2 linked regions of the Martelella mediterranea DSM 17316 genome follow. The protein of the gene in region 1 interacts with the protein of each later gene in a pairwise test. Links are inferred from orthologs where the notes say so. Each region holds a gene or a part of one and is shown on either strand. Other genes may lie near its edges.

Evidence for each region. The genes of interacting proteins can lie anywhere in the genome.
Region 2: the proteins of gyrA (region 1) and gyrB interact in binary tests that used the Escherichia coli proteins (3 or more experiments, as listed by UniProt). The link is inferred for Martelella mediterranea DSM 17316 from one-to-one orthologs.

Annotation. Positions count from the first base shown.
Region 1 is NZ_CP020330.1:3,190,443-3,196,577, reverse strand. Bases 2,757-6,135 are described here. They hold gyrA (DNA gyrase subunit A), read left to right. Parts: upstream 2,757-3,124; coding sequence 3,125-5,935; downstream 5,936-6,135. Other genes in these bases: coaD (pantetheine-phosphate adenylyltransferase), read left to right, coding at 6,089-6,135; Mame_RS14935 (MarC family protein), read right to left, coding at 2,757-2,897. Outside these bases: excinuclease ABC subunit UvrA, read right to left, coding at 1-1,433; Mame_RS14940 (single-stranded DNA-binding protein), read left to right, coding at 1,686-2,201; more of Mame_RS14935, read right to left, coding at 2,247-2,756. UniProt on the Escherichia coli protein: A type II topoisomerase that negatively supercoils closed circular double-stranded (ds) DNA in an ATP-dependent manner to maintain chromosomes in an underwound state.
Region 2 is NZ_CP020330.1:798,324-804,126, forward strand. What follows is about bases 1,508-4,554. They hold gyrB (DNA topoisomerase (ATP-hydrolyzing) subunit B), read right to left. Parts: upstream 4,226-4,554; coding sequence 1,790-4,225; downstream 1,508-1,789. Outside these bases: Mame_RS03635 (ABC transporter substrate-binding protein), read right to left, coding at 1-1,295; glycine betaine ABC transporter substrate-binding protein OsmF, read left to right, coding at 4,697-5,614. UniProt on the Escherichia coli protein: DNA gyrase negatively supercoils closed circular double-stranded DNA in an ATP-dependent manner to maintain chromosomes in an underwound state.

The sequences.
Region 1 (6,135 bases):
GCGATATCGTTCTGCTTCTGCGAGAAGTGCTTCGGCAGGTCCTCGAACCAGTCGCGCGCCGCGCGGATCGAAAGCTGGCTGACCTCGCCGATATGGCGGCCGTCGATCTTGACGGCGAGCGCCTCCGGCTTCAGCCGGTAGCCGTTGCAGGCCGGGCAGGGGGCCGCCGACATGTAGCGCTCCATCTCCTCGCGCGCCCAGGCGGAATCCGTCTCCTTCCAGCGCCGCTCGAGATTGGGAATGATGCCCTCGAAGCTCTTGGTGGTCTTGTAGCTGCGCGCGCCGTCGGCATACTGGAACTCGATCTTGTCATCGGTCCCGTTGAGGATAGCGTTGGTGGCCTGTTCCGGCAGCTTGTCCCAGCGATCCGTCATCTTGAAGCCGAAATGCCGGCCAAGCGCCTCCAGCGTCTGCTTGTAGTAAGGCGACGAGGATTTCGCCCAGGGCGCGATCGCGCCTTCTGACAATTTTTTCGCCCGGTCCGGAACGACCAGCCCTTCATCGATCTTCTGCTGGAATCCGAGCCCGTCGCAGGTCGGGCAGGCGCCGACGGGATTGTTGAAGGAGAACAGCCGCGGCTCGATTTCCGGAATCGTGAATCCTGAAACAGGACACGCGAATTTTTCCGAAAAAACAACGCGTTCATGGGTTTCGTTGAGAGATTTGTTCTTGGCGCCGCCGGCCGCCGTCTCGTTTTCCGGCAGCGGCTTGTCGGCGAATTCGGCGACCGCCAGCCCGTCCGCGATTTCGAGGCAGGTCTCCAGACTGTCGGCCAGCCGGGTCGCCAGATCGTCGCGCACCGCAACGCGGTCGACCACCACGTCGATATCATGCTTGTATTTCTTGTCGAGCTTTGGCGCTTCGGCGATCTCGTAGAATTCACCGTCGATCTTGACGCGCTGAAAGCCCTTCTTCATCAGTTCCGCCAGTTCCTTGCGAAACTCGCCCTTGCGGCCGGTCACCAGCGGCGCGAGGATATAAAGCCTTGTGCGTTCCGGCAGCGCCAGAATGCGGTCGACCATCTGGGTCACGGTCTGGCTTTCGATCGGAAGGCCCGTCGCCGGCGAATAGGGGACGCCGGTGCGCGCGAAAAGAAGGCGCATATAGTCGTAGATCTCGGTCACCGTGCCGACGGTGGAGCGCGGGTTCTTCGACGTGGTCTTCTGCTCGATCGAGATCGCCGGCGACAGGCCCTCGATCCGGTCGACATCCGGCTTTTCCATCATCTCCAGAAACTGGCGCGCATAGGCCGAGAGGCTTTCGACATAGCGCCGCTGCCCCTCCGCGTAGATCGTGTCGAACGCCAGCGAGGATTTGCCGGAGCCCGAAAGCCCGGTCATCACGATCAGGCTGTTGCGCGGCAGATCCACGTCAACGCCTTTCAGGTTATGCTGGCGCGCGCCGCGGATGGAGATATTCTTCAGTTCGCTCATGGGATCAGGCTTCTCGAGAAGGGAATTTGCTTCCTATGTAGTTCACGCTGCGGCTCTGTCGAGGTGCAGCAAAACAGACGGTTTGAATGTCCCCGGTTGAATCGCTTGACTCGATCATAGCAGAGCGATAGAACAAATAAAGAACATTTTTAATTGTGGATTGTCCCGTATCGGTTGATCGCTTTCGGAGAGATCGTCTATGCTGCCGAAAATTCTCTAAAGCGCCGCAACGCGGTTATACAGGTGGTAGTCATGGCAGGTAGTGTAAACAAGGTCATCCTCGTCGGCAATCTCGGAGCGGACCCGGAAATTCGGCGCACACAGGATGGCCGGCCGATCGCCAATCTGCGGGTGGCCACGTCGGAAAGCTGGCGCGACCGCAATTCCGGCGAGCGCAAGGAGCGCACGGAATGGCACCGGGTGGTGATCTTCAGCGAGGGGCTGTGCAAGGTCGCGGAACAATATCTGCGCAAAGGCTCCAAGGTCTATATCGAAGGCCAGCTTCAGACCCGCAAATGGACCGACCAGGGCGGCCAAGAGCGGTTTTCGACCGAGGTCGTGCTGCAGGGCTTCAACGCCACGCTGACCATGCTGGACGGCCGCGGTGAAGGCGGCGGGGGCGGTGGCCAAGGCGGCAACTTCGGCGGAGGCCAGGGCGGCGGTGGCTATGACGATTACGGCTCGCAGCCGTCTTCCGGTGGTGGTGGCGGTGGCCGCAGCAGCGGCGGCGGTTTCTCGCAGGATCTCGACGACGACATTCCGTTCTGATCCCAACCGCATCGGACCTTTTTGAGGGCAAACGCGCCGGATAATTCAGGCGCCTGCCGTGCCCGTGGGGATATGCATCACCGTGGTCACCCCGTCGATCACGAACTGCACGGCCAGCGCCGTCAGCATCATGCCGAGAATGCGGGTGAGAATGTTACGACCGGTTTCGCCGAGAAGCCGGTCGATCAGGCCGGCGGCGAGCATTGCCAAAAGCACGACCAGCGAGGCGACGAAGATCACCAGAACGAGCGCCAGCTTGTCCAGCACCGTTTCCATCTTGGAGCCGAGCAGGATGGTCGCGGAGATCGCGCCGGGGCCTGCGATCAGCGGCATGGCCAGCGGGAAGGCGGCGAGATTGGCCATGCCATCCTTCGTGATGGCGGTTTCGGTGGTCCTCTCCTTTCTTTCGACGCGTTTTTCGAAGATCATTTCCACGCCGATCCAGAACAGAAGAATGCCCCCGGCGATACGGAACGCGCTCATGGAAATGCCGAGCGCGTTGAGGATGTCATCGCCCAGCAGCGCAAAGGCCAGGAGCAGAAAGAACGAAATCAGGCTGCCCCGGATCGCCACCTTGCGGCGCTGCGCCTGGGTCATGCCCACGGTCAGCGCCAGGAAGATCGGCACCATGCCGGGCGGGTCCATGGTCACCATCAAGGTGGTGAAGCCGTTTATCAGCGTCGCCAGTTCATTCATCGCCCGTTCCCCAGCCGTTTTTGCGTTTCCAGAGAGCATGGCGCCGCGTTAAACCGGAAGTGGCATTCGCAGCGCTCTTGTGAGCTTGCCACAGGATCACCACCTGACACGAATAAAATCGCGTAATTCGGCCTCTGTCCACTGTCAGGAGGCTTGAGAAATTGGCGTCAGCCATCGGATTCGGCTATAAAAAACCAGATGATTCTAGCTTGAGATCGTGATTCACATTGACTGATCAAACGACACCTTCGGGCGGAGGTCTTCCGCCGGGCATCGAGCCCATCTCCATCATGGAGGAAATGCAGCGTTCCTACCTCGATTACGCGATGAGCGTGATCGTCAGCCGCGCGCTGCCGGATGTTCGTGACGGCCTGAAGCCGGTGCACCGCCGTATCCTCTACGGCATGTCCGAAATGGGCGTGGACTGGAATAAGAAATACGTCAAATGCGCCCGCGTCACCGGCGATGTCATGGGTAAATATCACCCTCATGGCAATGCCGCTATCTATGACGCGCTGGCGCGTATGGCACAGCACTGGTCGCTGCGCCTGCCGCTGATCGACGGGCAGGGCAATTTCGGCTCCGTTGACGGCGACCCGCCCGCGGCCGAGCGCTACACCGAATGCCGCCTGCAAAAGGTCGCGCATACGCTGCTCGACGATCTCGACAAGGACACCGTCGATTTCCGCGAGAACTATGACGGCACGCTGTCGGAGCCGGTGGTGCTGCCGGCCAAGTTTCCGAACCTTCTCGTCAATGGCGCGGGCGGCATCGCCGTCGGCATGGCCACCAACATCCCGACCCACAATCTGGGCGAGGTGATCGACGGCTGCATCGCGGTGATGGAAAATCCCGCGATCGAGCTGCCGGAACTGATGCAGATCATCCCGGGTCCCGATTTCCCGACCGGCGCGCAGATTCTCGGCCGCGCCGGCATCAAGTCCGCCTATGAGACCGGCCGCGGCTCGGTGATCATGCGCGGAAGGGCCACGATCGAGCCGATGCGCGGCGATCGCGAGCAGATCATCATCACCGAAATTCCCTATCAGGTGAACAAGGCGACGATGATCGAGAAGATGGCCGAACTGGTGCGCGACAAGCGCATCGAGGGCATTTCCGATCTGCGCGACGAGAGCGACCGCGAAGGCTATCGCGTCGTCGTCGAACTGAAGCGCGACGCCAATGCCGAGGTCATCCTCAACCAGCTTTATCGCTATACGCCGCTGCAGACGTCCTTCGGCTGCAACATGGTGGCGCTGAACGGCGGCAAGCCGGAACAGCTCACCCTGCTCGATATTCTGCGCGCCTTCGTCTCCTTCCGCGAAAGCGTGGTCAGCCGGCGCACCAAATATCTGCTCAGGAAGGCGCGCGATCGCGCCCATGTGCTGGTTGGCCTTGCCATCGCTGTTGCCAATATCGACGAGATCATCAATCTGATCCGCCGTGCGCCCGATCCGCAGACGGCGCGTGAACAGTTGATGGAACGGCACTGGCCGGCCCGGGATGTCGAGGCGCTGATCCGCCTGATCGATGATCCGCGCCACAAGATTTCCGAGGATGGCACCTACCAGTTGTCCGAGGAACAGGCCCGCGCCATTCTCGAACTGCGCCTCTCGCGCCTGACCGCGCTCGGCCGCGATGAAATCGGCGACGAACTGAACAAGATCGGCGACGAGATAAAGTCCTACCTCGAAATCCTGTCATCGCGGCAGAAGATCCAGGAGATCATCAAGGAAGAGCTGATCGCGGTTCGCGACGAGTTCGGCACGCCCCGCCGCTCCGAAATCCTCGAAGGCGGTCCGGATATGGACGACGAGGATCTGATCGCGCGCGAGGACATGGTCGTGACCGTGTCGCGCAACGGCTATATCAAGCGCGTGCCGCTGACCACCTACCGCGCCCAGCGTCGCGGCGGCAAGGGCCGCTCCGGCATGTCGATCCGCGACGAGGATTTCGTCACCCGGCTGTTCGTGGCCAACACCCACACGCCGGTGCTGTTCTTCTCCTCGCGCGGCATCGTCTACAAGGAGAAGGTCTGGCGTCTGCCGATCGGCACACCGCAATCGCGCGGCAAGGCGCTGATCAACATGCTGCCGCTGCAGCAGGGCGAGGCGATCACCTCCATCCTGGCGCTGCCGGAGGATGAGGAAAGCTGGTCCGAGCTCGACGTGATGTTCGCCACCACGCGCGGAACCGTGCGCCGCAACAAGCTGTCTGATTTCGTGCAGGTGAACCGCAACGGCAAGATCGCGATGAAGCTCGACGACGAGAACGATCGCATCCTGTCGGTCTGGACCTGTACGCCGGATGACGACGTGCTGCTGACGACGGCGATGGGCCAGGCGATCCGCTTCCCCGTTCCCGCCATTCGCGTCTTCGCCGGCCGCAACTCGATCGGCGTGCGCGGCATCGGCCTTGCCGAGGGCGACGAGGTGATTTCGATGACCATCGTCAGCCATGTCGACGCCGAGCCGTGGGAACGCGCCGCCTATCTGAAGCGGGCAGCGCTCGAGCGCCGCACCGAAACCGGGGAGGGCGAGGATATAGCGCTTGTCGGCGAGGAAGTGGCGGAAGAGGGCGAACTGAGGGATGATCGCTATGAGGAACTGAAGTTCCGTGAGCAGTTCATCCTGACGGTCACGGAAAAGGGCTTCGGCAAGCGTTCGTCCTCCTATGACTTCCGCATCTCCGGACGCGGCGGCAAGGGCATCCGCGCCACAGACACCTCCAAGACGGACGAGATCGGCCGGTTGATCGCGGCCTTCCCGGTTCTCGACGGCGACCAGATCATGCTGGTCACCAATGCCGGGCAGTTGATCCGGGTGCCGGTCTACGACATCCGCATCGCCAGCCGCACCGCCAAGGGCGTCACGGTGTTCAAGACCGGCGCCGAGGAAAAGGTGGTCTCGGTCGAGGTCATCAGCGAGCCTGACGACGATGAGGCGATCGAGGACGCTGTTGAAGCCGGTGTCGAGGCCGGCAGCGAAGGCGCGGCCGAGGCGACGGGCATCCCTGACGAGGGAACCGACGAGACCTGATCGGCGAACAACGGGAATGAAGACTGGAGCCGGGCCCTGCGCCCGGCTTCTTCGTTTGACCGATCCGTTTGCAGCCTGAACCGGCTTGCAGCCCGGCACTTTCCGTGACAAAAGGCCGTGACCGGAAACGGGGCCGAGGACGCAACGAAGCACATGGCGAAGGCATTTTACACAGGTTCGTTCGACCCGATGACCAACGG
Region 2 (5,803 bases), 2.4 Mb from region 1 along the record:
TTCATCATTTCGCGCTGGGTGAGTTGCTGCGCGTTGTTGAGGGCCTGGTCGGCGGTCACGTTGCCGGCAAGGGCTGCCGAGAACTGCTGGCCGACGGCGGTGCCGATACCCTGGAATTCGGGGATCGAGACGAACTGCGCGCCGGTATAGGGGATTTCCTGAACCGAAGGCTTGTTGGTGTCGACCGCATTGATCGATTCCAGCGTCATTTCGGCAAAGGGCGCTGCCTCCTGGTAGTCCGCATTCTCATAGAGCGAGGTGCGGGTGCCGGGAGGTGCCGCGCGCCAGCCATCCTGCTCGGCGACCAGATCGGTGTAGTGCTTGGAGGTCGCCCAGGCGACGAAGGCCTTGGCCGCATCGGCCTTGGTCGTCGAAGCCGGAATGGCGAGGTTCCACGACCACAGCCAATTGCCGCGGTTGCCGAGATCGCCCTTTTCCGGGAACAGCGCGAAGCCGACAGAGTCAGCGACCTTGGATTCCTTCGGGTCGGTTACGAACGAAGCGGCGACGGTGGCGTCGATCCACATGCCGCACTTGCCCTGCTGGAACAGCGCGAGGTTCTCGTTGAAGCCGTTGGAGGACGCGCCGGGCGGACCATAATTGTTCATCATGTCCAGATAGTCGGTGAGCGTCGCCTTCCACTCTTCGGTGTCGAACTGCGGCTTCCATTCCATGTCGAACCAGCGCGCGCCGTAGGAGTTGGACATCGCGCCGAGGAAGGCCATGTTCTCGCCCCAGCCGGCCTTGCCGCGCAGGCAGATGCCGTAAATGCCGGCATCCTTGTCGGTCATAGCCTTGGCAGCCGCCATGATCTCGTCCCAGGTCGGCTCGGCCGGAATGGTCACGCCGGCCTTTTCGGCGAGATCCGTGCGGTACATTACCATGGCGCTTTCGCCGTAGAACGGGGCGGCATAGAGTTTGCCGTCCACGGAAAGGCCACCGGCGATGGCGGGCAAAAGGTCTGCTTCGTCATAGTCGGACGGCATGCCGGAGAGTTCCAGAAGCCAGTTCTGCTTGGCCCAGATCGGCACTTCGTAGTTGCCGATGGTCAAGACGTCGTACTGACCGCCCTTGGTGGCGATGTCGGTGGTGACCTTCTGGCGCAGCACGTTTTCTTCAAGCGTGACCCATTCGAGGTCGATATCCGGATGATCCTTGGTGAAATCGTCGGTGAGCTTCTGCATGCGGATCATGTCGCCGTTGTTGACGGTGGCGATGGTCAGCGTTTCAGCAGAAGCAACGCCGGTCAGGGCGACCAGCGAGCAAGCGGCGAGCAGCGTCGAATGAAGTTTCATACTCGTTCCTCCCTCAGAATTGAGCAATAGCTTACGATGTGGGCAATTACTCACCATAATGACGCGCTCTGTCAAGTGGGCGAATGCTCATACTTTGGGCGAATGCCGCAATATGCTTGTTTCGAAAGGGTAATTTTTCGGCATGGAAGGACGATAAGGCTGCGCGCCGAAAGCGTCAGATACGCTGACACCTGATCGACGTGGTCAAATGCGCTGATGTTTTCCGGAACAAGCCAAGTGGCGTCCGGCTCACAAAATGTCGGTCACGACTTGCTCAACCGAGCTACTTTGTAGCCTATAGACACATCATGAAGCGGCGCGACATGAGCCTCGTGGCAACCGCTCGCGGCACATCGCCTTACGATCTGCCGCTTGGCCCCGGCCAAGGCGTTATTGGGCACGGAGCCTGTCGGGCGCGACAAACGCAATTATATCCCCGGCGCGCGGCCGGGGATGATGTCAAAACAAGAAACGGCGTATGCGCCGCCCAATCGTCAGATATCCAGGTTCGCCACCGACAGCGCGTTATCCTGGATGAAGTCGCGGCGGGGCTCCACCTCGTCGCCCATCAGGCGGGAGAACAGGCCGTCGGCGCTGGTGGCGTCGTTGACCTTGACCTGCAGCAGCGAGCGGACATTGGGGTCCATCGTGGTTTCCCAGAGCTGCTCGGCGTTCATTTCGCCAAGGCCCTTGTAGCGCTGCATGGTCAGGCCGCGACGGCCGGCCTCGAACACGGCTTCCAGCATGGCGCGCGGGCCGTAGATCGTGAGATCGCCATTCTTGCGCTTCAGCAGCGGCGGCTTCTCGTAGACCTCGAACAGGCGGCTCTGAAGCTGGTCCATGTAGCGGGCATCGACCGAGCCGATCAGGCCCATGTCGATATTGGCGACTTCCTTGACGCCGCGCACCGTGCGCTCGAAGCGCAGACCGCCATCCTCGCGCACGATCCCTTCCCAGCCGCGCTCGGTCTCCTCGGCGACCATGTCGAGACGCGCGGCGATATCGGCGGCCAGACGTTCGGCCTCGGCCGGATCGGTGACCCGCTCGGCGTTGAGCGCGCCGGCAATCGCCGCCTGCTCGACCACGTGGCGGTCATAGCGCGAATGGATGCCTTCCATCAGATTGCGCATCCGCACCGCATCGACGATCACCTGGCGCAGATCCGGACCGGCGCGGACTTCGCCGGAACCGAGATGCAGCGAGGCATCCTCGAGGCCCTGGTCGATCAGGTAATCCTCGAGCGCCTGCTCGTTCTTGAGATATTGCACCGACTTGCCGCGCGTGACCTTGTAGAGCGGCGGCTGGGCGATATAGAGATGGCCGCGCTCGATCAGCTCCGGCATCTGCCGGAAGAAGAAGGTGAGCAGCAGGGTGCGGATATGCGCGCCGTCGACATCAGCATCGGTCATGATGATGATCTTGTGATAGCGCAGCTTGTCCGGATTGTATTCGTCCTTGCCGATGCCGGTGCCAAGCGCGGTGATCATCGTGCCGATTTCCTGGCTCGACAGCATCTTGTCGAAGCGGGCGCGCTCGACGTTCAGGATCTTGCCCCGAAGCGGCAGGATCGCCTGGGTCTCGCGCGAACGCCCCTGCTTGGCGGAACCGCCGGCCGAGTCGCCCTCCACCAGCACCAGTTCGGATTTCGCCGGATCGCGATTGGAGCAGTCGGCGAGCTTGCCGGGCAGCGAGGCGATATCGAGCGCGCCCTTGCGCCGGGTCAGTTCGCGCGCGCGCCGGGCCGCCTCGCGGGCGGTCGCGGCCTCGGCGACCTTGGTGACAAGGATCTTTGCCTCGGTCGGATGCTCCTCCAGCCACTGGCTCAGCGCATCGTTGACGCAGCTTTCCACAACCGGGCGGACCTCGGAGGAGACCAGCTTGTCCTTGGTCTGCGACGAGAATTTCGGGTCCGGCACCTTCACGGAAAGCACGGCCGTCAGACCCTCGCGGCAGTCCTCACCCGTCAGCGTCACCTTTTCGCGCTTCAGGATGCCCGATGTATCGGCATAGGAGATCATCTGCCGGGTCAACGCGCCACGGAAGCCCGCCATATGGGTGCCGCCGTCGCGCTGGGGAATGTTGTTGGTGAAGCAGAGCACATTCTCGTGGTAGCTGTCGTTCCACCACATCGCCACTTCGACCGTGATGCCGTCCTTTTCGGTCGATATCGCGATCGGTTCGCTGACCAGCGGCTTCTTCGAGCGGTCGAGATAGGCGACGAAGGCCGCCAGCCCGCCATCATAATGCATTTCCTTCGCCACCGGTTCGGCATGGCGGTTGTCGGTCAGGAGAATGCGCACGCCGGAATTCAGGAAGGCCAGTTCGTGTAGGCGCTTTTCCAGCGTGTCATAGTCGAACTCGACCATGGTGAAGGTTTCCTGGCTCGGCATGAAGGTGAGCTCGGTACCGGTTTCGTCGCCGGCGTCGCCGATCACTTCCAGAGGCTTGTCGGCAACGCCGTGGGTGAACGAAATCTCGTGCAGCTTGCCATTGCGCTTGATCTTCAGCTTCAGCCAGACCGACAGCGCGTTGACCACCGAAACGCCGACGCCGTGGAGACCACCTGAGACCTTGTAGGAATTCTGGTCGAACTTGCCGCCGGCATGGAGCTGGGTCATGATCACTTCGGCCGCCGAGATGCCCTCGCCGGTGTGAATGTCGGTCGGAATGCCCCGGCCATTGTCGGTGACCGAGACGGAACCGTCGGGGTTCAATGTCACGGTGACAAGATCGGCGTAGCCGCCAAGCGCCTCGTCGATGGCGTTGTCGACCACCTCATAGACCATGTGGTGGAGCCCCGAGCCGTCATCGGTATCGCCGATATACATGCCCGGCCGTTTGCGCACGGCATCCAGCCCCTTGAGAACCTTGATCGAATCAGCGCCGTATTCGGCGGGAACGCCGACGGCAATTTCTGGGGTTTCGCTCATAAACAGGTCTTTCCAAACGTGTTGGAGTGTGGGCGCAAAACAAAGGCGCCGAATCACTGCCGTTTTCAGGCACCGATCCTAGGGGAAAAGCCCTTTTCACTCAAATCGATGGGCCCTCTTTTACAGTCAAATTGGGGATAAGCCCAGCCCGTTTCAATGGCGGACGCAGCGGGAGCGGAATTGGACCCGAGCGGCAGGGAACGCATGGCGGATATTTCCGGCAAACCGGGGGCGCGGCCACATAAATCTTGTGTATGCTATCGTTATGGAACGGCGGCGCACTATCTGAAAGTGAGGTCGCCTTTCACCATCGCTTCCGGGCGCGGTCCGGCGGTGGCGAAGCGACAGCTTCCTTGCCGGTCGCCGGAGATGCGGCCGGACGAATTTTCGCGGCTGCGCCATTTGCGGGGTAACGCCCGAAGGCGCGGCAACCGGCCCGGGACGGGCCGTTCCTAGAGAGAGGGAACCGATATGAAACGCATTCTCACCCTGACCGGCGCATTGGCGATCGCAGCCTTCGCCGCCGTCCAGACCGCCGCGGCAGCCCCCGTGGTCGTCTCCTCCAAGATCGACACCGAGGGCGGCGTGCTCGGCAACATCATCCTCCAGACGCTTCAGGCGAACGACATCCCGACTGAAAACAAGATCCAGCTCGGCGCCACGCCGATCGTCCGTCAGGCGATCACCGAAGGCCAGATCGACATCTATCCGGAATATACCGGCAATGCCGCCTTCTTCTACAACAAGGCGGACCTGCCCGTGTGGAAGAACGCCCAGGAAGGCTATGAGGAGGCCAAGAAGCTCGATTACGACGCCGAGAAGATCGTCTGGCTGACGCCGGCCAACGCCAACAACACCTGGGCGATCGCGATCCGCAAGGAAATCGCTGACGACAACAATCTGACCGATCTCTCCGAACTCGGCAAATATATCGCCGACGGCGGCGACATCAAGCTCGCGGCCTCCTCGGAATTCGTGACCTCGCCGTCGGCGCTACCGGCCTTCGAAAAAGCCTACGGCTTCCACCTCGAATCCGACCAGCTGATCACCCTTTCGGGCGGCGACACGGCGGCAACCATCGCGGCGGCCGCCAAGCAGACCTCCGGCGCCAATGCCGCCATGGTCTACGGCACCGATGGCGGCATCGCGCCGTCCGGCCTGAAGGTAATGGATGACGACAAGGGCGTGCAGCCGGTCTACCTGCCGACCCCGATCATCCGCGAGGCGCGTCTTGAGGAATATCCGCAGATCGCCGAAATCCTGAAGCCGGTCTTCGAGGCGCTCGACCTTGAGACCCTGCAGGACCTCAACGGCCGCGTCCAGGTCGGCGGCGAACCGGCCGATGCCGTCGCCAAGGAGTTCCTGACGCTGAACGGGTTCGTGAAGTAAGGTCGGAGTTTCAACCTAACCGCAAAGCCCCTCAATAATCTCCCCCCTTGAGGGGGAGATGTCGCGAAAGCGACAGAGAGGGGTACAGGGCATAAGCCGCAAGCTCCGAATTCGCAAAGAGGGTTCACCCCTCTCTGCCCCTGTCGGGGCATCTCTCCCTCAAGGGGAGAGATTGTTTGGAGCAAGATT